One region of the Janthinobacterium sp. J1-1 genome, then DNA from elsewhere that is predicted to be linked to it. Evidence: predicted binding sites of a transcription regulator. Region 1 holds the regulator's gene; each other region holds the start of a gene.

Region 1 (5,823 bases):
GATCGCGCCCGATTCGCGCAAGTCCGACATCACCGGACGCTTGTTCGGGCGCTGCTCCAGCGAGCGGTTCAGCTGGGACAGCGCGATCACCGGACAACCGAGTTCTTTCGCCAGCCCTTTCAGGCCCCGCGAAATCTCGGAAATCTCGGTGGCGCGGTTGTCGCCGGGACTATTGGCCGACATCAGCTGCAAGTAGTCGACGATGATCAGGCCCAGCTTGCCGCACTGGCGCGACAGGCGGCGCGAGCGGGCGCGCAGCTCGATCGAATTCAAGGCCGGGGTTTCATCGATGTACAACTGGGCGTCGTTCATCTTCTGGATCGCGTTGGTCAGGCGCGGCCAGTCTTCGTCGTTCAGGCGGCCGGTGCGCAGGCGGTGCTGGTCCAGCTGTCCGACCGAACCGAGCATACGCATGGCCAGCTGGGCGCCGCCCATCTCCATCGAGAACACGGCCACGGGCAAGCCGCTGTCGATGGCCACGTTCTCGCCGATATTGACGGAAAACGCGGTCTTGCCCATCGACGGACGGCCGGCCACGATCACCAGGTCGCCTGGCTGCAGGCCCGAGGTCATGCGGTCGAGGTCGATGAAACCGGTCGGCACGCCGGTGATTTCACTTTGATTGTCGCGGCTGTAGAGCTCGTCGATGCGCTCGACCACCTGCGTCAGCAGCGGCTGGATCGCGGTCCAGCCCTGGGCCCCACGCGCGCCTTCTTCGGCGATCGCGAAGATCTTCGATTCGGCTTCGTCAAGCATCTGCTTGACTTCCTTGCCTTGCGGGCTGAAGGCGGTGCCCGAGATATCGTCGGCCACGGTGATGAGTTTGCGCAGCACGCCGCGGTCGCGCACGATCTCGGCGTAGCGGCGGATATTGGCGGCCGATGGCGTGTTCTGCGCCATCGCGTTCAGGTAAGCGAGTCCGCCCACATCCTCGGCCTTGCCGAGCTGGGTCAGGGTTTCAAAAACAGTAATGACATCGGCCGGTTTGGAGGCGTTCACCATCTTGACGATTTGCTCGAAGATGATGCGATGGTCATAGCGATAGAAATCATCCGCATGCATGAAATCGGCAATGCGGTCATACGCGGCATTATCGCGCAGCAGGCCGCCGATGACGGACTGTTCTGCTTCGATCGAATGCGGCGGTATGCGGAGGGAATCCAGTTGTGGATCTGAGGGGGCGTTCATGGCGCGAATTATACCCGCTTCGGCGTCCGGGCAAAAATAAAGGGCTGAAAATCAGCGAAAAAAAGGCGACAAAAAGCCGGGCGAACCCGGCTTTTTCTATTGCGGCAATGCCTGCAGGCCGAGGCCTGCAAACGATTTACGCGTTTGCGTCTGGTACGACAGCAATGACCACTTCCACCACCACGTCGGTGTGCAGAGCAACCGAAACGTTGTGCTCGCCAACAACTTTCAGCGGGCCGGTAGGCATGCGGATTTGTGCTTTTTCAACAGCAAAACCTTGCTTGGTCAGCGCTTCAGCGATGTCGAAGTTGGTGACGGAACCGAACAGACGGCCATCGACGCCAGCTTTTTGAGCGACTTGAACGGTCAGGCCGCTCAGTTTTTCGCCCTGGGCTTGCGATGCGGCCAGTTTGGCGGCAGCAGCTTTTTCCAGTTCGGCGCGCTTGACTTCGAATTCGGCGATCGCGGTAGCGGTAGCACGACGGGCCAGGCGTTGTGGAATCAGGAAGTTACGTGCGTAACCGTCTTTGACTTTGACGACTTCGCCGAGGTTACCGACGTTAACAACTTTTTCTAACAGAATGATTTGCATAGTTCTTCTCCAGGAATATCTGACCGATTAAGCGTGGTGCAGATCGGTGTATGGCAGCAGCGCGAGGAAGCGAGCGCGCTTGATTGCGGTGTCAACTTGGCGCTGGTAGTGCGCTTTGGTACCGGTCAGGCGTGCTGGCATGATCTTGCCGTTTTCTTGGACGAAGTCTTTCAGCGTGTCAACGTCTTTGTAGTCAACTTGTTCAACGTGTGCTGCGGTGAAGCGGCAGAACTTCTTGCGTTTGAACAGTGGGTTTTGCTGTTTGCGTTTTTCTTTAAGCTTGAGCTTATTTTTGTCGAACTTTTTACCGAATGCCATGTGAGGCTCCTGTATCTATAAATGCGCTAGTCAGAAATGACTGCACTAAAATCAATGATGTGAAACACCAAACTCTTGCTGTTGCGGCTTTTTCTGGCCAGGAAACCCGTGAACTGATACACCCCGCCCAAGCTTGCCTGGCTGAACCGGCCTGAAATTTCGCCAGCGGCAAGCGCGGCAACATCAAACTCGGTCAAACGGGCAATACCGGCTTCCATCTGCTGCGAACTGTGCTGCAATACTGCATTCACGATCGGCAACCCTGCCGGGGTATAGCGCAATATTTCGCGCTCGGCAATGATGGCGGTAACTTGTAACTGGTTCAGCGCACGATCCTGCTCAATTAGGCTGCTGCTGCGGCTGGAGCGGCTGCTGGTGCTTCGGTGCGGTGGCTTTTCGCCGCATCTTCGCGTTGTACCGATTTCATCATCGGCGAAGGAGCTGTTTCAGCTTTCTTCATTTTAACGGTCAGGTGACGCAACACGGCATCATTGAATTTGAATGCAGTTTCCAACTCGACCAGGGTCTCGTTGTCGCATTCGATGTTCAGGCAGATGTAGTGTGCTTTAGGCAGCTTCTGGATCGAGTAAGCCATTTGACGGCGGCCCCAATCTTCCACGCGGTGAACCGAACCGCCGCGGGTGGTTACGCTGGCTTTGTAGCGTTCGATCATCGCGGGCACTTGCTCGCTCTGGTCCGGATGGACGATAAAGACTATTTCATAATGACGCATGCAAACTCCTTCAGGTCGGATTGATAATCGCCCACCCCGGCGTCAAGACGGGTGTGGGAAGGTCAGCCGAAGATTATAACCGCCTTTTGCAATCCGATCAACCATTGCTTCTTCGACGGCGCCTGGAGCGGCGGCCGGCCTGCCCTTTTTGCGCGCCAGGCGATTTTTTGCATCGAAATCAGCCGAAAATGCCGAAAGTCGCTTGCATAGTCGGCGATACTGTACAAAAATACAGACTGTTCATATAGACAGCATTTCACTATGCACCCACCATCCATGATCAAGCTGACAGCACGACAAGAACAAATCCTGAACCTGATCAAGGACGCGATTGAAAACACGGGTTTTCCTCCGACCCGCGCCGAAATCGCCAATGAATTGGGTTTCAAATCGGCCAATGCGGCCGAAGAGCATTTGCAGGCCCTGGCCCGCAAGGGCGCGATCGAGATTTCGCCGGGCACCTCGCGCGGCATCCGCCTGATCGGCGCGTCCGTCACCGAGCCGGCGCTGCCGAAAGTGCCGGCCGCGCTGCTGATGTCGCTGCCGCTGATCGGCCGCGTTGCCGCCGGCTCGCCGATCCTGGCGCAGGAAAACCTGGAAGCGAGCTACAACGTCGACCCGGCCCTGTTTTCCAGCAAGCCCGACTTCCTGCTGAAAGTGCGCGGCTGGTCGATGCGCGACGCCGGCATCATGGACGGCGACCTGCTGGCCGTGAAAAAGATCGACAGCGCCAAGAACGGCCAGATCGTCGTGGCCCGCATCGGCGATGAAGTCACCGTCAAGCGCTACAGGAAGACCGGCACCCTGATCGAACTGCTGCCGGAAAACCCCGACTTCAAGGTGATTACCGTGTCGCCGGAAGACGAATTTGCGCTGGAAGGTCTCGCAGTCGGGCTGATGCGCAGCTGGCATTAATCGATTTCACGCAAAAAGGGCCGCGACAGCATTGCTGTCGCGGCCCTTTTTACTTGCCGTAGCAGTTAAGCGTCCAGCGCGCTCTTGAAATCATCGAGCAGATCGGCTTCGTCTTCGATACCGACCGAGACGCGGATCAACGACTCGGCAATACCCATGCTGGCGCGGCGCTCGGCACCCATCTCGTAGAAGATCGTGTGCGCCACCGGTATCACCAGGGTGCGCGTGTCGCCCAGGTTACTGGCAGGAATCGCCAGCCTCAAGCGGTTGAGGAAATCGAAGCAGTCGATGCCGTCTTTCAGCTCAAAGCTGAACAGCGAGCCGTAGCTGCGGAACAGCTCGGTGGCGAGCGCGTGCTGCGGGTGGCCCGGCAAGCCTGGATAGTGCACGGCCGCCACGCGCGGATCCGCTTCCAGCATGCTCGCCAGCGCCAGTGCGTTCGAGCAGGTGCGGTCCATGCGCAGGGCCATGGTTTCGGCGCCGACGGCGATATGGTGGGCCGCTTCCGGCCCCAGCGAGGCGCCGAAGTCGCGCAGGGCCTTGGCGCGGATCTGCGCAATGCCCCACTGTTTCGGCGCCGCCTTTTTATAGTTCTCGAAAATATTCGGGTACTGCGTCCAGTCGAACACGCCCGTATCGGTCAGGCTGCCGCCCAGCGCATTGCCGTGGCCGCCGATCGACTTGGTCAGCGCATTGATCACCAGGCCGGCGCCGACCGCTTTCGGGCGGAACAGGTAGGGCGTGGTCATGGTGTTGTCGACGATATACAGGATGCCTTTTTCGCGGCACAGCTCACCGATCTTTGCCAGGTCGGCGATCTGGGTGCGCGGATTGGCGATGGTTTCGACGAACACGATGCGCGTTTGCGGCGTGATGGCGGCCGCCACGTTGGCGACATCGGTGGCATCGACGAACGATACGGCGATGCCCTGCCCCGTGACGGTCTGCCACAGGCTGTTGGTATTGCCGAACAAAAAGGCCGACGACACCACATGGTCGCCCGCCCGCAGCAGCGACTGCACCACGGCGCCGATGGCGCCCATGCCGGTGGCAAAGCACAAGGTGGCGACGCCGTCTTCCATCTGGTTGACCTTGTCTTCCAGCGCGGAGACGGTCGGGTTGCCCTGGCGGCCATAGCGGAAGCCCGGTTCCTTGCCCTGGAACACGGAGGCCAGCTGGCGCGCGTCGCTGTAGCCGAACGCGACCGAGGTATGCACGGGCTTGTGCAGCGAGCCGTGTTCGATGCCCTTGCGGCGGTCGCTATGCAGGATGGTGGTGGTAAAGCCGTAGTTTTTTTTGTCGTTCATGATCGCAGAGAAAAAAAAGCCCGGCGCAGGCCGGGCAGGTTACTTATGCTTCCGTGGTCGCCAGGTTCAGGTTCAGCTGGGAACGCGGCGTGTCTTCGGGTGCGGCCGCCTTCGGATTATGGCGCGCATATTCCAGACGGTCCAGGTAGTCCTGCGATACATCGCCCGTCACGTAGACGCCGTCGAAGCACGACGCTTCAAAGCTGGTCAGGGCCGGATTGACGTCGGCAATCGCCTGCTTCAGGTCGTCGATATCCTGGTAGACCAGGTAGTCGGCCGTGATTTCGCGGCACACCTCTTCGGTGGTGCGGCCGTAGGCGATCAGCTCGTCGCGCGTCGGCATGTCGATGCCGTACACGTTCGGGTAGATCACCGGTGGCGCGGCCGAGGCGAAGATCACCTTTTTGGCGCCCGCTTCGCGCGCCATCTGCACGATTTCGCGGCTGGTGGTGCCGCGCACGATGGAGTCGTCGACCAGCAGCACCACTTTGTCCTTGAATTCGGACGGGATGGCGTTGAGCTTCTGGCGCACGGACTTCTTGCGCGCCGCCTGGCCCGGCATGATGAAGGTACGGCCGATATAGCGGTTCTTGATAAAGCCTTCGCGGTACTCGATATTCAGCGCCAGGGCCAGCTGGATGGCGGCCGGACGCGAGGAATCGGGAATCGGCATGACCACGTCGATGCCGCCTTCGGGCAGTTCGCGGCGGATCTTTTCGGCCAGGTATTCGCCCATTTTCAGGCGCGTGGCGTAGACCGAGGCGCCGTCG
Region 2 (5,823 bases), 260 kb from region 1:
ACGTTGTCGGTATACCTGGCCTGCTCGATCGCCGCCAGGTCCCAGTCCCAGCAATCTTCCGCCGCCCGGTAGCGCAGATGACCGTCATCATGGAGCGCACCGAGGAACTGCTTGAGAAAAAAGGGATTGCCGGCGGTCTTGCGGTAGCAAATGCGGGTCAGCGCGGCGCAGCCGGGCACCGCCACGCGCACGGTGGCCGAGACCATCTGCGCTACCTGCGGCTCGGTCAAGGCGCGCAGCGCCAGCGTTGTCACGCGTGCGCCGCGGCCCAGCAGCTTGTTGCGCAGCGCACTGAGGGGATGAGCGGCGCCCACTTCGTTGTTGCGGTAGGCGCCGATGATCAGCATGCGGCTCTTGTCGCGGGACACCATCAGCAGTTCGAGCATCCTCAAGGTGGCCGCATCGGCCCATTGCAGGTCGTCGAGAAACAGCACCAGCGGCTGCCCCGCGGAGGCGAACACGTCGACGAAGCGGGGAAACAGGCGGTCCAGGCGCAACTGGACCTGAGACGGCGTGGCGGCCGGCACCGCGTCGACGGGGCCGACGATCAAGGCCAACTGGGGCATCAGTTCGACCATCGCGCCCAGGCCGCTGCCCAGGGCCTCGTGCAGTTTGCCGGCCCACTGGCGCAGCGTTTCCGCAGACTGCCCCAGCAGCTGGTGCACCAGCGCCTGGAAGGCCTGGACCAGGGCGGCATACGGCACGTCGCGTTGCAGCAGGTCCAGTTTGCCGGACAAAAAATAGCCGCTCCTGGCGCTGATGGACTGCTGCACTTCCTGCACCAGCGCCGACTTGCCGATGCCTGACTCGCCAGCCACCAGCAGCATCTCGCACGCGCCGCCGGCGCTGCGTTCCAGCGCCGCCAGCAAGCTGGCGACGGCGTCGTCGCGTCCGTGCAAGGTTGATGGCACACGGAAGCGGGCGTCATGAAACGACAGCTGGCGTGGCTGGTCCTGCAGCGGCGCGCGGCATGCGGCAAGGTCGCTGCGCAAGCCTTGCAGGCTCTGGTAGCGCTGCTCGGGATTCTTTTCCAGCAGGCGCTGGAGGATGGGCAGCAACTGGCCTGGCAGGCTGGCCAGCGCCGGATGCGACCAGTCCGGACTGCGCGCAAGATGGCAATGCACCAGCTCCATCTCGTCGCTGGCATCGAACGGCACCTGGCCGGCCAGCAGTTCGTAAAAAGTGATGCCGAGCGCGTAGAAATCGGCGCGCTGATCGACCCGCCGGTTCATGCGCCCGGTCTGTTCCGGCGCCATGTAGCGCAGCGTGCCTTCCAGATGCCGCGTAGTAGCGGCGCCCTGCTGCTCGGACGCCAGCTGGCAGGCCACGCCGAAATCAATCAGCTGCAGCACGCGCGTATCGCCATTCCAGACCAGGTTGGCCGGATTGATGTCCTTGTGCATCATGCCCTGCCGATGAACCGCCTCGACCGCCGCGCACAATTGCAGCGCGATATCGAAGAAATCGTCCAGCGCCAGCGCGCTCTGCGACGGCGCCTGGCGTGCCGCCAGCTGCGCGCGCAGCACCTGGTCAAGCGCCTGGCCGCCCGTGTCTTCCTGGATCATGGTCCAGCGACCGCCATGCTGCTGCAGCGCCAGCGGCTGCACGACGCCCGGATGGCGGCACAGGCGCGCGCTGGCATACTCGCGCTTGAAGTTCGCCACTTGCTGAAACGATGGAAACTGCTGATTCGGCACCTTGACGATCAGCGCCGTGCCGTCAAACGCCCTGGCACGCCAGACCAGCGAACGCGGCCCGCTATGGAGCTGTTCGATGATCTCGTGGTCGAAAAGGGAGCTCATGGGCTGGGCTTGCGGTGCGGGGACAATGGCGTGAGCACCGGGGGCGCGAAGTTCGTCTATAACTTGATTAAAAGTATTATATCAGCAGGAAGTATTGGTGGTAATCAATCGCCAGGCCCTGTGCGGGGTGCCGCTGGCGCGCCTGTCGACCGGCAGGAAGGGGGAAGAACGACAGCTTGCAGCGACGCATGCAAGGGTCAGGCCGTACTCAAAACACGCATTCAAAACAAATCCAGCTGCCCCACATTGCCACCTTTTGTCTTGAGCCCCAACGGCGGCACCACCAGCGGACGGCGAAACCGGGTGCTGTCGAGCTGCTTGAAGCGGCCGCCCTTGCCGTGCAGGCCCAGGCGGTGCACGGCTTTCTCGAAGCGCTGGCGTATCAGGTCGGCCCACACGCCTTCGCCATGCATGCGCGCGCCGAAGCTGCTGTCGTAATCCTTGCCGCCACGCATTTCGCGCACGCGGTTCATCACGCGCTGGGCGCGCTCGGGGAAATGCGCTTCCAGCCATTGCTGGAACAGCGGATTGACTTCCCACGGCAGGCGCAGCACCACGTAATGGGCGTTGATGGCGCCGGCGTCGCGCACCGCTTCCAATAACTGTTCGATTTCCGGTTCGGTCACGAACGGGATAATGGGGGCGATGCTGACGCCGACGGGAATGCCGGCGTCGGTCAGGGTGCGGATGGTGCGCAGGCGCCGCGCCGGGGCGGCCGCGCGCGGCTCCAGCGTGCGCGAAATGGCCGGGTCCAGCGTGGTGAGGGTGATCGCCACCGACGCCAGGCGCCTGGCCGCCATCGGCGCCAGCAGATCGATATCGCGCTCGATCAGCGACGACTTGGTGATCAGGCCTACAGGATGGTCGCATTCGTGCAGCACTTCCAGCACGCGCCGCGTCAGCTGCCGTTCGCGCTCGCAGGGCTGGTAGGCGTCGGTGTTGACGCCCAGCGCGATCGGTTCGGCGACATACGACGGCTTGGCCAGTTCGCGCCGCAGCAGTTCGGGTGCGTTGACCTTGGCAAAGATGCGGCTTTCGAAATCGAGGCCCGGCGACAGGCCCAGGTAGCTGTGCGTGGGGCGCGCGAAGCAGTAGATGCAGCCGTGCTCGCAGCCGCGATACGGGTTGAGCGAGACGCCGAACGGCAGGTCGGGCGACGTGTTGCGCGACAGAATGGTGCGCGCCTGCTCGTCGCTGACCTGGGTTTTCCAGGGGCTGGCGGCCTCCTCGCCTTCTTCGACGGGTGCGCTCCAGCCATCATCGAAGCCCTCGCGCCCGTGCACCTCGTAGCGGCCCTGCAGGTTGGAGACGGCGCCGCGCCCCTTGCGCGCCTTGAGCGATTGCGGCGGCAGCATCACCTGGCCGGCAAAACTGTCTTCATGTTCCGGGAAGATTGCTTTCATGAACGGCCCCATCAACTGTATATACGTACAGTATACTATGCCGCTATCAAGGCAAGATCAAGAGTGGTCACTCGCTTATTTCATGCCTTTTGCATCAAATGCCGTGATATAGCTCAACTGTTGAGCGACAAAGCCGTCAAATGCGGTGATCAGCGGTGCAAAACGGGCGGCCTCCTCTTCGAGCTGCATCAGCGCGTAGCAAGTCGCTTCCAGGGTCGACAACTGGTCCGGCGCATGCGCCTTGCGGATCAGATAGTGGGATGGCGGCGTGTCGCGCAGCGGCAAACGTGGCAGGCGCTGCAGGGCGGGATTGAGGTACAGCATCTTGCGGCTCTTGCGCCAGGTGGCGTCCAGCACCACCAGCCGCAAGCCGGCCGGGTCGAGCAGCAGCGAGGCAGCGAGCGGCGGCGGTGGCGCGATGCCCAGCGAGCGGTCGCCTGGCGTATCGGGATACAGCAGGACGTTATGCTTGCCGGCCAGCAGCGCGTCCAGTTCCCCGGCAGCAAACGCTTCGCCGGCGACCAGTCTGCTGTTGGGCAGGCTCAGGTGCAACAGGCGCGCGCTGCCCTTGGCGTTGTGCACTTCCAGCGGATGCTGCAGCAGCAATATCTCGACCTGGTGCGGCAGCGGCCGCACCCACTGGCAGATGCAGCCGGACTGCGCGCGCAAACAGGTGACGCAGCGTTCGCGTCGGGAGGAAACGGGATCAACGGTTAACATCATGGCGGGGCGGTCTATGCATCAGGACCGCGATTGTAGCGCCCCACCCTTGCTGGCGCTTAAAACTCTTCCCAGTCGCCGGCAGTGGCCGCCACTGCCTTGCGTGGCTTGCCGGGGGCCGCGACGGCAAGCGGACGGCGTGTCGTCACGGGTGCGGCGGCCACCGCGCGCGTCACCTGCCTGGCGTCGAGCTTGAACAGGCCCACCACGTCGGTCAGGCGCGACGCCTGTTCCTGCATCGATTCGGCGGCGGCCGCCGCTTCTTCCACCAGCGCCGCGTTTTGCTGGGTCACCTGGTCCATCTGGCCGATGGCCTGGTTGACCTGTTCGATGCCGGCGCGCTGCTCTTCGCTGGCGTCGGTGATCTGGTTCATGATCTGCGTCACATGGCTGATGCTCTGCACGATTTCATCCATGGTGCGGCCGGCCTTGTCCACCAGTTGCGAACCGGCCTCGACTTTTTGCACGGAGTCGTCGATCAGCCCCTTGATTTCCCTGGCGGCCTGGCTGGAACGCTGGGCCAGGTTGCGCACCTCGCTGGCCACCACGGCAAAGCCCCGGCCCTGCTCGCCCGCGCGCGCCGCCTCGACGGCCGCATTCAGGGCCAGGATATTGGTCTGGAAAGCAATCGCATCGATCACGCTGATGATGTCGACAATCTTGCGCGAGGAATCGTTGATCGAGCCCATGGTGCTGACCACTTCCGACACCACCGCGCCGCCGCGGCTGGCGATCTGCGAGGCGTCGATCGCCAACTGGTTGGCGCTGCGCGCGTTGTCGGCATTGAGTTTCACGGTCGAGGTCAGTTCTTCCATCGACGAGGCGGTTTCTTCGAGCGAGCTGGCCTGCTGTTCGGTACGCGAGGACAGATCGAGGTTACCGGCCGCAATTTCGCTCGACGCGGTGCCGATGGAATCGGTGCTGGCGCGCACCTGGCCGACGATGCTGACCAGCTTGTCGTTCATGTCTTTCAGCGCGTGCATCAATTGCCCGGTTTCGTCCGTGCTGTCGACCACGATATCGCTGGTCAGGTCGCCCGTCGACACGGCTTGCGCCACTTCCACGGCGCGCGTGATGGGCCGCGTGATCGAGCGCGTGATCCAGTAGGCGCAGGCGATGCCCAGCAGGATGGCCGCCACGCCCAGCGAGGCCAGCAGCAAGCGGCCGTTTTCGTAGCCGGCGCGGATCTCGCCGGCCGTCACGTCGAGCAGCTGCGCTTCCAGCTTGGCCAGTTTATCCAGCGAAGCCAGGTAAATATCGCGCTTGGCGGCCATCTCGCCTTCATACAAACGCTTGCCCAGTTCCAGGTCGCCCGCATTCTTGGCCTTGAACACATTCTTGCGCACTTCCGTGTAGGCCTTGCGGGTGGCGAGCACGTCCTGGTACAGCGATTGTTCCTGGGCGTTCAGCTGGCTCTTGCCGATCGCGTCCTGGATCTCCGTGGCACGTGCGGACGAGGCCGCCATTTCCTTTTCGAATTGCTTCTGGTGTTCGGGGTCGCTGACCTTCCAGGCCGCCGCCGTGCGCGCCGCGTTGACTTCGATGACCTTGGCCCATTCACCGATCAGGCGCTCGTTGCGCACCTTGACATTGACCAGTTCATCGGTCTGTTTGCTGGCATGTTGCATCTGCACGATGCCGACCACGGTGAGGGTGGTAAGCAACGCCAGTACCGCGGCAAAACCTCCACCGAGACGTACGCCGATCTTGAGGTTTTTCATGATGCAGTCCCCTATCTGAAAAAGTCGACGCGTAGTCCGCAGGCGCGGCGCGTTCTGATGCTGATTGTGAGCGTATCAGATGGGTATTGCAAGGACGAAGATTCAAAAAAGCAACAACGTCAAACGTGGCTCAGTTCTGCTTCACGATAATCAGCTTCGTGGTATCAAAACCGAGCG
Region 3 (5,823 bases), 2.7 Mb from region 1:
TCGGCGACTGGTACGACATGCGATAGTGGGTCGCATTGAATTCCGGCGTGCCGGCCGCGTTGGCCAGGTAGACCGGGTCGTCGAATTTGACGGTCTTCCACTGCTTGCTCTTGAAGTCATAAATACGGGCGCGGTTCAGGGCGCGCGCCTTTTCCATCACCACTAGGTAATCCTGGAACACATCGAGCGACTTGATGACGGCGTCCTTGTCGTGCGGCACCAGCGGACGCCAGTGCTTCGGCTGCGGGGTGCTCAGCGGCGCGCTGACGATGCGGAAGTTTTTCGCGTCCTTGTTGGTCAGAATATACAACTGGCCGTCGCGGTGCTCGACGCTGTAGCGGTGGCCTTTTTCGCGTGGCAATACCAGCTGGAATTGGCCGTCGGGCGTGGCCGTGGACAGCAGGCGCACGTCGCTGGTATCGGTGCTGCCGGCGCGCAAAACAAAAAACTGCTTGTCCTGCGTGCGGTTGATGCTGATGGAAAATTGCTCGATCGCCTCGTGGTACACCTGCTGCGGCGCGCCGCCCAGGTCCAGGCGGAACAGCCGGTCCGAACGCTTGGTGGTGGCGTCTTCCTGTACCAGCATCAGCGTGGCGTTGTTGGCCGCCCAGGCCAGCGAGGTGACGCGCGGCATGGTGTCACTGAGCAGCTTGCCGGTGTTCAGATCCTTGATGTGCAGCTCGTACTGGCGAAAGCCGGTGGTATCGGTGGTGTAGGCCAGCAACTGTTCATTCGGGCTGACGGCGAATGCGCGCACCGAAAAGAAGGTGTGGCCTTCGGCCAGCTGGTTCTGGTCCAGCAGGATTTCCTCTGCCGCTTGCGCGTCATACGCGCCGTTGGTGCCAAGCGGGCGGCGGCAGTTGATCGGATATTGCTTGCCCGCTTCGGTGCGCGTGTAATAGTAAAAATTGCCCATGCGTACAGGCACGGACAGATCCACTTCCTGCATGCGGCCCTTGATCTCGCCGAACAGCTTGTCGGCCAACGGCTGTATCGGGGCCGTCACGGCGGCCGTGTAGGCGTTTTCCGCATTCAGGTAATCGATCACGGCGGGATCGGTCTTTTTTTGCAGCCAGCGGTAGTCGTCGGTCACGACAGTGCCGTGGCGGGTTTCCTGCCAGGCAGACTTGGCGGCGATGGGGGCAACGGGTGCAGCAGCGTCGGCCGCCGTCGCCAGTGGCGCCAGGGTGGACAGCAGCAGGGCCGGCAGGCTCATGGCCAGGCGGACGGTGTGTGAATAGCGTGATAGGCGAGACAAGGCAACTCCTTTGTAGTGTTGTGGCAAGATTCTATTCTTGCTACTCAGAAATGCAACCGCTGATCTTGCCGGCCCGTTTCAACTTGCCAGAATTGCCGTTTCGGGTAATACTGTATGCATGAACAGTATCTTGCCGCCATCGTGCCGCGGCAGGCCCAACCGCCGCGAGGTGTCCTTGACCGCATCTGCTCCGCCACTCTCTGAAACATCCTCCGCGCGCCGCTGGATCGCGCACCTGGATATGGACGCCTTTTTCGCCTCCGTGGAACTGCTGAAATATCCGGAACTGCGCGGCGAAGCCGTCGTCATCGGCGGCGGGCGCCTGCAGCAGCCGGTCTTGCAGGCGGACGGCACGCGCCAGTACGCCCGCATGCGCGATTACGTGGGGCGCGGCGTGGTCACCACCTCGACCTATGCGGCGCGCGCGTTTGGCGTGTTTTCGGCGATGGGCATCATGAAGGCGGCCAAGCTGGCGCCCGACAGCATCTTGCTGCCGGCCGACTTCGAGGCCTACCGCGAGTATTCGGCCCGCTTCAAGCAGGCGGTGGCGAACCTGGCGCCGGTGATCCAGAACGTCGGCATCGATGAAATCTATATCGACCTGACCGAACATGGCGAAGACGCGCCGGCGTTTGCGGCCAGGCTGAAAGCGGCCGTGTCCGAGGCCACCGGCCTGTCGTGCTCGATTGGTCTCGCGCCGAACAAATTGCTGGCAAAAATCTGTTCCGACCTGGAAAAGCCGGACGGGCTGACGATCTTGCATCCGCAGGATCTGGAAAGCCGCGTGTGGCCCTTGCCGGCCAAAAAGATCAACGGCATCGGCCCGAAAGCCACCGCCAAGCTCGAGGCGATGGGGATAGTCACCATCGGCGAACTGGCGCAGGCTGATCTGGCCACGCTGCGCACCCAGTTTGGCGATGTGTATACGGGCTGGCTGCACCAGGCGGCGCTGGGCATCGATGACCGCCCGGTGCAGACCAGCCGCGAAACCAAGTCGGTCAGCCGCGAAACCACGTTCGAGCGCGACCTGCAGGTGGTGCGCGACCGCGCCGTGCTGTCGGAGAAACTGGAAAGCCTGTGCACGCGGGTGGCGGGCGACCTCGACAAGCAGGCGCTGGTCGGGCGCACGGTGGGCATCAAATTGCGCTTCGAAGATTTCAGTACGGTCACGCGCGATATCACCTTGCCCAGCGCCACGGCGGACGCGGCGGCGATCCTGCGCGCCACCCGCGACTGCCTGCGGCGGGTGCCGTTCGAAAAGAAAATCCGCCTGCTGGGGGTGCGCATTTCCACCCTGTGCGACCCGTCCCAGGCAGCCCGGCAGACGCCGGCCCAGGCCGAGCTGTTCCCCGCCCTGTAGCGCCGGCACCCCTGTATTACCAGCAAAACACCGGACTCTCGTTTGACCGCAGCGCCGGGTCGAAAGTGTAGAATGGCATCCTATTAGCTCCAACGAAACAACCGGAAGACAAAAACTATGTGGTTCAAGAATCTTCAGATTTACCGCCTGCCCGCACCGTGGGCTTACACGCCAGAACAGCTGGAAGAGGCACTGTCCTCGAACAAATTTACGCCGGCCACCAGCATGGACCTGATGCGCCAGGGCTGGGATACGCCACGCCCGAACGGCGGCCTGGTCCACGTGGTCAACAAACAGATGCTGATCCTGCTGGGCACGGAAAAGAAACTGCTGCCGGCCACCGTCATCAACCAGGTCGCCAAGGCCCGCGCCGCTGAAATGGAAGAAGCGCAAGGCTTTGCCCCGGGCAAGAAAGCCATGAAGGAACTGAAAGAGCGCGTGGCCGACGAACTGCTGCCGCGCGCCTTCAGCATCCGCAGCAATGTGTGGACCTGGATCGACCCGGTCAATGGCTGGCTGGTGGTCGATGCGGCCAGCCCGGCGAAAGCCGACGAAGTGATCAAATTGCTGCTCAAGGCCGTCGACAAATTGCCGCTGGAAAGCCTGCGCGTGCAGCGTTCGCCGGTGGCGGTGATGACGGAATGGCTGCAGGCCGACGATGCGCCGGCCGGCTTTACGGTCGACATGGATACGGAATTGCGCGCCACCGGCGAGAGCAAGGCCACCGTGCGCTATGTGCGCCACACCCTGGAAGCGGACGACGTGCGCCGCCATATCGCGGCCGGCAAGCAGTGCACGCGCCTGGCCATGACGTGGAACGACAAGATCTCGTTCGTGCTGACGGAATCGCTGGCGATCAAAAGCATCAAGCCGCTCGACGTGATCAAGGAAACCGAATCGAGCACCAAGAACGACGAAGAACGTTTCGACGGCGACATGATGCTGATGACGGGCGAGCTGAGCAAACTGATGGCCGACGTGGTCGAAGCACTGGGCGGCGAAGCGACGGCGTAAGCGTTGCCGTTACCGTTAGCGTAAAAAAAGGAGCCGCGGCTCCTTTTTTTGTGCTGGATGAGACAGCGCTTACAAGGGCTGGAACACGCCGGCGGCGCGGTTCTTCTGCACATTGTCCCAGGCAAAGATCTGTCCGTTCATCGCCACGTAGACGCCGGCCGGCAGAGCCTGCGCCACGCCGCAGGCAAAGCCCAGGTTGAACAGGGCGTCGGAGTTGGCGATTTCATACGGAATCATGGCGCCCGTCAGGATAATGGTCTGCTGCAACTGCGCCGCGCCCAGCACCTGTGCCGTTTCGCGCATGGTGTCGGTGCCGTGGATGATGACGATGGCTTTTTCATGCGCCGCGCGGCACGAGGCCAGCACGCGCTGGCGGTCGGCATCCTGCATGTCGAGCGAGTCGAGCAGCGGCAGTTGCTCCAGCGCCACCGGCGCCGTCATGCGCGCGCGCGCGATGGCGGCCGGCAAATGACTGTCGGAAAAACCCAGGGTGCCGTTCAATTCATTGTAATGCTTGTCGAAAGTGCCGCCGGTGGCGAGGATGCGCAAGGTCATGATGTGGTCACGATGTCAGTGGAGAATGACGCGCATGATAGCGTGAATGGCGATGCCTGGGCGAGTAAGCTTGTTGACCCGCATCTGGAAAATTCGGCCATCTGTGGGTACACTTGCTTCTTTGCTCCCGCTCCGGCTTGATGATTCCCCATGAAAGCGCTTGCTCCCGGCACCGTCATTTTTCACCGCCATCGCGGTTATGGCGTGATCACGTCCGTCAACTTGCTGACCGGCTGGATCGCCGCGCGTTTCGGCAGCGAAGCGCGCACCCTGGACCTGAACCTGTCCACCGATGACGTCGAATTTGCCGATGGCGAAGCGATCCGCTTTCGCCGCGCGCCGCCGGACCGCATGCCGCATGCGCGCCTGATGGCCATGGTGCGCGAATTGCACCGCGCCGGATATCAAAAGCTGTATCTGTATTCCTGGCCGAAACCGTCGGGCCTGCACTGGCGCTGGCATTTGTTTACCGGGCCGCGCGACTGGATGCAGCGGCCCTGGCGCGAAGGCTGGTATGGCTCGGGTGCCGACTACAACGTCAATCCCGTGATGGGCTGGGGCGATACCCCGGGCGCCACCACCGCCGAGCTGGTCGACGCGCTGGCGCGCTTCGATCCGCAAGGCCTGGCCCAGGCGCTGGGCCGCGATGAAGACCATGCGGCCTGGTTCGCGCAGGTCTGCGACGCCTTGCTGCCCAACTATATGTACAGCCTGGACATGCCGCGCGAACCGGGCGCCCCCCTGCCCGAGATGCCGCCGGTGCCGGTGATTGCCGTGCGCGCCGGCTTGCCGGCTTACGCCGGTCCCGTGCTGGCCTGGCCACCGGGCTGGACCGGCCTGTGGTCGCGCCCGCATGTGCTGCCGTTGCCGCCCGTCAGCATCACGGGCGAGCCGGACCTGCTCAAGGGTTTCCAGCGCTCCTGAACGCCAGCTGGCGCGCATGCGCCAGCACCTCGGGATTGAGCAGGCGCGTGCATTGCCCGCGTTCGAAGTCGACGATGTTTTGCAGGGCATAGCTGAAATACAGCTCATAGCCGTCACGCTCCACGTAGCCCAGGTGCGGCGTGGCCAGCACATTGGGCAGCTGCAACAGCGGTGATGTGGGCGGCAACGGTTCGTCCGTAAACACGTCGAGCGCGGCCGCGCCCGGGCGCCCTTGCGGCAGGGCCGCTTCCAGGGCACCATCGGCCACCAGTTCGGCGCGGCTGGTATTGACGAACAGGGCCGTCGGCTTCATGCGCGCCAGGTCCTGCGCCGTGACGATGCCACGCGTCTTGTCGGACAGGCGCAGGTGCAGGCTGAGCACATCGGCCTGCGCAAAAAAGTCCTCGCGCGACTCGGCCGCCGTGTCGCCGGCTGCCACCGCCGCCGTGCGGCTCGCTTCGCTGCCCCATATCAGCACCCGCATGCCGAACGCGCGGCCATAGCCGGCCACCAGCTGGCCGATCTTGCCGTAGCCCCAGATACCGAGGGTGCGGCCCTTGAGCGCCGTGCCCAGGGTGTTCTGCGCCGGTTCCAGCGAGGCCATCTGCCACAAGCCCTCTTTCAGGTTCTGCGCGTACGGCACGATCTTGCGCTGGGCCGCCATGATCAAGGCCCAGGTCAGTTCGGCCGGCGCCGTGGGTGAGCCGACGCC
Region 4 (5,823 bases), 2.5 Mb from region 1:
TCTGCAGCGCTTCGGCCTCGAACTTTATCGGCATTTTCCTGGCGCCCATCCTGGTGGGCCTGCTGGTGGCGAAAGGCGCGGAAAGCAAATCGTCCGTCGACGCCGTGCTGTCGATCGTGATGCAGCTGCTGCTGCCCTTCCTGGCCGGCCAGTTCCTGCGCCGCTGGATCGGCCGCTGGGTCGACCGCCACAAGGCCACCCTGAAATACGTCGACCAGGGCTCGATTTTGCTGGTGGTCTACACGGCCTTCAGCGAAGCGGTCAATGAAGGCATCTGGCACACCCTGTCGGTCGAAACCCTGGTGGCCCTGGGCCTGATCAGCCTGCTGCTGCTGGCGCTGGTGCTGGGCATTTCCACCTTTGTCAGTCGCCGCCTGGGCTTTTCCAAGGAAGACGAAATCGCCATCGTCTTTTGCGGCTCCAAGAAAAGCCTGGCCAGCGGCGTGCCGATGGCCAAGGTACTGTTTTCCACCCGCTCGCTGGGCATGGTGATCCTGCCGCTGATGCTGTTCCACCAGATCCAGCTGATGGTGTGCGCGGTGATTGCGCAGCGGTATGCGCGCAGGGATGAGGAGAAAGAAGTGCCGGTGTCTACCTTGTAAAGAAAGGCGCTGCGAAGTGAGTGCGTGATGTCATGTCGGCACTTCCCAATGGCCGCCCTTCTGAGGGCCAATATATTTCAGCTTGCCATCCTTGACGAGCTTTGCGCTGGCCCGCTGGACCGCACTGAGCGATTTGCCGATCCGGGCCGCCACTTCGGCCAGCGTCATGTCCGGGTTAGCCGCAAGATATTGCAGGATTGCTTCTGATGTTTTAACCGGCGTTTTAACTGGCGTTTTAACCGGCGTTTTAACCGGCGTTTTTTCACCGACGCCGTACACCGGCGATGCATTTGTCGATGCAAGCAAAGGAAACGGAAACTCCACCCAGAATGCCGCGCTGTCACAATCGAATCTCGGTACCGGACTGGCCTCGGCCACACATGCCCGGCGAATCAGGTCGATGCCACGGCCCCACGATTCGATCAAGCCGGCCAGGAACAAGGTGCGGGCAATGTCCGGGTTGGCGGGCTGCGACGAGTGCTTGCTTATCAGGCGCGTCAGCGACCAGTCAGGCGGCAACTGGCCGGCGTTCCAGATGATCAGCTTGTGATCGTACACGCTGATCTGCGTCGGAATCGCGGCGCCATAGTCCTTGTGCGCAATGGCATTGATCACGGCCTCGCGCAAGGCTGCCTCAGGCACCGGCAAGCGCTCCATGCGTTGCGCGCCTTGGTAGGAAATTCCGGCGCGAAGGTATTTGGTCTGCAGCAGCTCGAGCGTTTTTTCCACCTGCGTGAACAGATCGCCCTCGATCACATCCTGGTAAAGCAAGTCGGAGTCGGTACGGAAGAAACCGATCTTCACGCAGGCACCGGTGGTGAACTTCTCGGGATCGGCATGAAACAGCAAGGTCGCCGCCCGCTTGAGATACTGCCCTTCGGTCAGGTGCAGCTTGTCAAGCAGCGCGGCATCATCCTAGACCAATGCCTCCGCGCTCAGGCGGCCGCTTCTCGCCGCCAGCTTGCGAAACGCCAGCATGGCGCGTGGCGCCAGATCGGTCATCGCCACATGCGGCACTGGTACGCCATCCCAATGTCTGCCTAGTTTGCGCAGAAGAAAACGATCGAGTGCCGCGCCACGCAACTCCTGCTTGGTACTGCCGCTGCGCACGTGGTATTCACCCTTGTAGCTGATTGGACTCGGGTAGGCCTCGACCACGATCTCCAGCCAGTCTCGCCCGGCCTGCGTGTGCAAATTGACCGCCACCACAATACCCAGAATATCGCGTACCTTGTTGGGGATGTCCACCAGCAGCTTGGCCGCGTTGTCGACCCCCACCACCTTGCCGCTGTCGTTCTTGCCGATCTCCAGCGTACCACCCTCTGCATTGGCGAAGCCGCAGATCCATCGCAGGTAGTCATCCCGCCAGGACTGCTTCCATTCGATGTTCTGGGATTCTTTCATGCCAGGCGATCCTTCCGGTCAGCAACTCCCGCAGCAGGCGCTGTTTGAGAGCGCAGGTTTTGTCACCGCTCTCAATGAACGCTATCATCATCAATAATAATGTCAATACAAATTTGTTGTTCAAGCGGGAGCGACCGGCCCTTTGCCGTCGATCAGCCGCAATGCCTGCCGCAGCCCTTCGACAATCACCCGATACGCCTGCCCCCTGGCCTCCTCATCCGGCGCCCGCAGCACATACGACGGGTGATACACGGTCACCACCCAGCGGCCGTCATGCTGAATCGGCGTGCCGATCAGCGGCGTCATGGTGGCCGAGCCATCCTGCAATATCGACTTCAAGGCCGTGCTGCCCAGCGCCACGATCACTTGCGGTTTTACACTGGCCAGTTCCTGTTCCAGCCAGTCATGGCAGGCGGCGATTTCGCGTTGTGCTGGCGTCTTGTGCAGGCGGCGCTTGCCGCGTGGTTCCCATTTGAAATGCTTGACGGCGTTGGTCAGATAAATGCTGTCGCGCGCCACGCCCGCCTCCAGCATGGCGCGCTCCAGCACCGCGCCGGCCGGGCCGACAAACGGCAAGCCGGCCAGGTCTTCCTGGTCGCCCGGTTGTTCGCCGACCAGCATGATGGCCGCTTGCGCGGGACCGACGCCGGGCACGGCCTGGGTGGCGCTTTTCCACAGTTCGCAGCGGCGGCACTGGTCCAGCGTGGTGGGCAGTTCGCGCGCGGGCTGGGCGCGTTCGGCGGAGATCGGGATCATCGCTGCGCCGCTGCGCTGGCCGACGGTGGCGGTCTGGCCCGTGCGGCGCTCGCCGTTGGCGGCGCTGCTGACCATGGCGGGCACGATGGCGCCTTCCGGCAGATTTTTCCAGAAGCGCGAGGGGATATGGCTGCGCAGCAGGTCGGCATTCAGGCGCGCGGGGTTGAAGATGCTGCGGTAGTAGGTCAGCCACAGCGCTTCGCCGGCGTCGTCGATATCGGCCGGGCCGCGCTCGGCCGCGCCGCGCATCAGGGCCGGGCCGGCGTGCAGGGTTGTGCCGTCCCACAGCATGGTGGCGGTCGGCGTGGCGATCATCCAGCTGATGGGGCCCATGCGGCGCGCGAAGTGGCGCGCCACTTGCGGCAGCACGTCGTGCACGGGCTCGAACCAGGCCACGAAACGCGGCGCACCCTGCGCTTCTTCGCGCTCGCGGAAACGCACATAGGCGTGCATGTCGTGCTCTTCGCGGCGCACGGCCTTGGCCATGCCGTGCAAGCGCGCGCCATCCGCATCGGCCGGCGAGATCACATCGTGCTGGCCCTGCTGCCAGCGCCACAGCACCTGATATAAAAACGCCCAGCGATCCTGCACATTGAAGCAGGCGGCGCTTTCCAGCAGTTCCACCAGGGATCGCGGCAGGCGCAGCGGCGGCGCGCTGGTATCGGTTGCGTCCGGTGTTGACGAAAACAGGTCGCCGTCGCCGGGCTGCGATTGCCAGGCGATATGGACTGGCGCCACGCCAAGCGCGATCAGCTCCCGCGCTGCAGCACGCCACTCGCCGAACGACTGCGCCAGCCGCACGACCTGGTTCATGCCGCCTGCAGCTCCGGCCACAAGTTCATCTGCTGCGGCGCTTCCGTCATGGCGCGGCGCAGGTTTTCGGAGGTGGTGGTGTCGCGCGCGGGAAAGTAGTCGGCCGTGATGATAAAGGGAGAGATCTTTTTCATGCTGCAGCGCAGGCGCGACAGGTCGGCGTAGCGCACCTGGCGCAGGCGGCGCAGATCGACGATGCGCTGCGCGTTGCGCAGGCCGATGCCAGGCACGCGCGCGATCATGTGCAGCGCGGCGCGGTTCAGGTCCATCGGAAAATGCTCGCGGTGCGCCAGCGCCCAGGCCAGTTTCGGGTCGATATCGAGCGCCAGGTTGCCACCGCTGGCGGGCAGCAGTTCGCTGGCCTGGAAGCCGTAGCTGCGCAGCAAAAAGTCGGCTTGATATAACCTGTGTTCGCGCAGCATCGGCGGCGGCGCCAGCGGCACGCTTTTCGGGCTGTCGGGAATCGGACTGAAGGCCGAGTAATACACGCGCTTGAGTTTATAGCTGCCGTACAGGGTCTCGGCCGTGTTGAGGATCTGCTGGTCGTCGCTGGCGTCGGCGCCGACGATCATCTGCGTGCTCTGGCCGGCCGGCGCGAAACGGGGTGACTTCGGTTCCTCGGCTTTTTCATCGAGCTTGCGGCGGATCGAGCCCATCGCCAGCTTGATGGTGTGCACGCTTTTTTCGGGCGCCAGCTTCTGCACGCTGTCCTGGGTCGGCAGTTCGATATTGACGCTGAGGCGGTCGGCATAGCGGCCCGCCTGTTCGATCAGGGCCGGGTCGGCGTCGGGGATGGTTTTCAGGTGGATATAGCCGCGGAACTGGTGCACCTCGCGCAGCTCGCGCGCCACCTGCACCAGCTGCTCCATCGTGTAGTCGGCCGACTGGATGATGCCGGAACTGAGGAACAGGCCGTCGATGTAGTTGCGCAGGTAAAAGTCGGCCGTCAGTTTCACCACTTCGGCCACCGTGAAGCGGGCGCGCGGCACGTTCGAGGTGCGGCGGTTGACGCAGTACTGGCAGTCGTACAGGCAGTAATTGGTCAACAGGATCTTCAGCAGCGACACGCAGCGCCCGTCCGGCGTATAGCTGTGGCAGATGCCCATGCCCGAGGTGGCGCCAAAGCCGTCCTTGCCGATCGAGTGGCGCTTGGGCGCACCGCTGCTGGCGCAGGACGCGTCGTACTTGGCCGCATCGGCCAGGATTTCCAGCTTGTCCGTCAATTCCATGGGGCACCTCAATACTGTATGTATATACAGTATATCAGGGATGGCCGGCTAACGCCTGCTTGATCCATGCAATGGCAAGACGCTATATATCCGTGTATATTACGCTTCTGTTGATTGCTCACTCTCAAGGATATGACCATGCGCCTGACCTCTGCTGCCCGCCTTCTTGCCGCCGCTTTTTTCATGACCACTGCCGCTACCTCCGCCATGGCCGGCGAAGTGGTGGTGTCGGCTGCGGCCAGCCTGACGAACGCCTTCAAGGATGCGGCGCAAAGCTATGAGGCGCAGTATCCGGGCAGCAAGGTCTCCTTGAACTTCGCCGCTTCGGGTGTACTACTGCAGCAGATCGTCAAGGGCGCGCCGGTCGACGTGTTTGCCTCGGCCGACCAGGAAACCATGGACACGGCGCAAAAAGAAGGCCTGGTGCTGCCAGCCGACCGCCATGATTTCGTCAGCAACAGCCTGGTGCTGATCGTGCCGTCGGACAGCAAGCTCGGACTCAGGAACCTGAATGACCTGACGCAGAAAAGCGTGACGCGCGTGGCGATCGCCAATCCGGCCAGCGTGCCGGTGGGCCGCTATTCGGAAGGCGCGCTGAAAAAGGCGAATCTGTGGGACGGCGTGCAGGCCAAGGCCATCAGCACGCAGAATGTGCGCCAGTCGCTCGACTATGTGGCGCGTGGCGAAGTCGATGCGGGCTTTGTGTACGGCACCGACGCGGCCATCATGAAAGACAAGGTCAAGGTGGTGTTCGAGGTGCCGCTGGAAGCGCCGGTGCTGTACCCGATCGCCACCATCAAGGGCAGCGCCAATGCGGCCGAGGCCAAACGCTTTGTCAGCTATCTGCAAACGGCGCCGGCGCAAGCCATCCTGGCCAAATACGGATTCAAAAAACCATAAGCTGATCGCACCGGATGGATATCGCCTGGACCGCGCTGGCCCTGTCGCTGAAAGTGGCGGCATGGGCCACGGCGCTCAATTTGTTGCTGGGCATCGGTACCGGCTACCTGCTGGCCCGC

Evidence for each region. Region 1 encodes LexA, which represses DNA repair genes until DNA is damaged. Its sites were predicted from a motif close to ACTGTATNNNNATACAGT; they were not measured.
Region 2: the regulator LexA is predicted to act here: its motif matches at 3,220-3,237, upstream of Q8L25_RS13785 (PA0069 family radical SAM protein).
Region 3: the regulator LexA is predicted to act here: its motif matches at 1,368-1,385, upstream of dinB (DNA polymerase IV).
Region 4: the regulator LexA is predicted to act here: its motif matches at 4,818-4,835, upstream of Q8L25_RS01130 (putative DNA modification/repair radical SAM protein).

Annotation. Positions count from the first base shown of each region.
Region 1 covers NZ_CP132339.1:2,781,660-2,787,482, reverse strand. The annotation lists gene Q8L25_RS12660 (replicative DNA helicase) at 1-1,188, opposite strand, end outside; gene rplI (50S ribosomal protein L9) at 1,325-1,780, opposite strand; gene rpsR (30S ribosomal protein S18) at 1,808-2,098, opposite strand; gene priB (primosomal replication protein N) at 2,125-2,424, opposite strand; gene rpsF (30S ribosomal protein S6) at 2,442-2,831, opposite strand; gene lexA (transcriptional repressor LexA) at 3,108-3,746, shown strand; gene Q8L25_RS12630 (cystathionine gamma-synthase family protein) at 3,812-5,053, opposite strand; gene purF (amidophosphoribosyltransferase) at 5,097-5,823, opposite strand, start outside.
Region 2 covers NZ_CP132339.1:3,037,597-3,043,419, reverse strand. The annotation lists gene Q8L25_RS13790 (diguanylate cyclase) at 1-1,802, opposite strand, end outside; gene Q8L25_RS13785 (PA0069 family radical SAM protein) at 2,024-3,157, opposite strand; gene Q8L25_RS13780 (tRNA-uridine aminocarboxypropyltransferase) at 3,281-3,928, opposite strand; gene Q8L25_RS13775 (methyl-accepting chemotaxis protein) at 3,985-5,646, opposite strand; gene Q8L25_RS13770 (lipocalin family protein) at 5,777-5,823, opposite strand, start outside.
Region 3 covers NZ_CP132339.1:60,801-66,623, reverse strand. The annotation lists gene Q8L25_RS00255 (S9 family peptidase) at 1-1,258, opposite strand, end outside; gene dinB (DNA polymerase IV) at 1,500-2,618, shown strand; gene Q8L25_RS00245 (recombination-associated protein RdgC) at 2,736-3,632, shown strand; gene Q8L25_RS00240 (asparaginase domain-containing protein) at 3,702-4,187, opposite strand; gene Q8L25_RS00235 (L-asparaginase) at 4,338-5,111, shown strand; gene Q8L25_RS00230 (D-2-hydroxyacid dehydrogenase family protein) at 5,089-5,823, opposite strand, start outside.
Region 4 covers NZ_CP132339.1:256,194-262,016, reverse strand. The annotation lists gene Q8L25_RS01150 (bile acid:sodium symporter family protein) at 1-602, shown strand, start outside; gene Q8L25_RS01145 (ATP-binding protein) at 633-1,451, opposite strand; gene Q8L25_RS01140 (ATP-binding protein) at 1,518-2,006, opposite strand; gene Q8L25_RS01135 (UdgX family uracil-DNA binding protein) at 2,127-3,575, opposite strand; gene Q8L25_RS01130 (putative DNA modification/repair radical SAM protein) at 3,572-4,804, opposite strand; gene modA (molybdate ABC transporter substrate-binding protein) at 4,943-5,704, shown strand; gene modB (molybdate ABC transporter permease subunit) at 5,719-5,823, shown strand, end outside.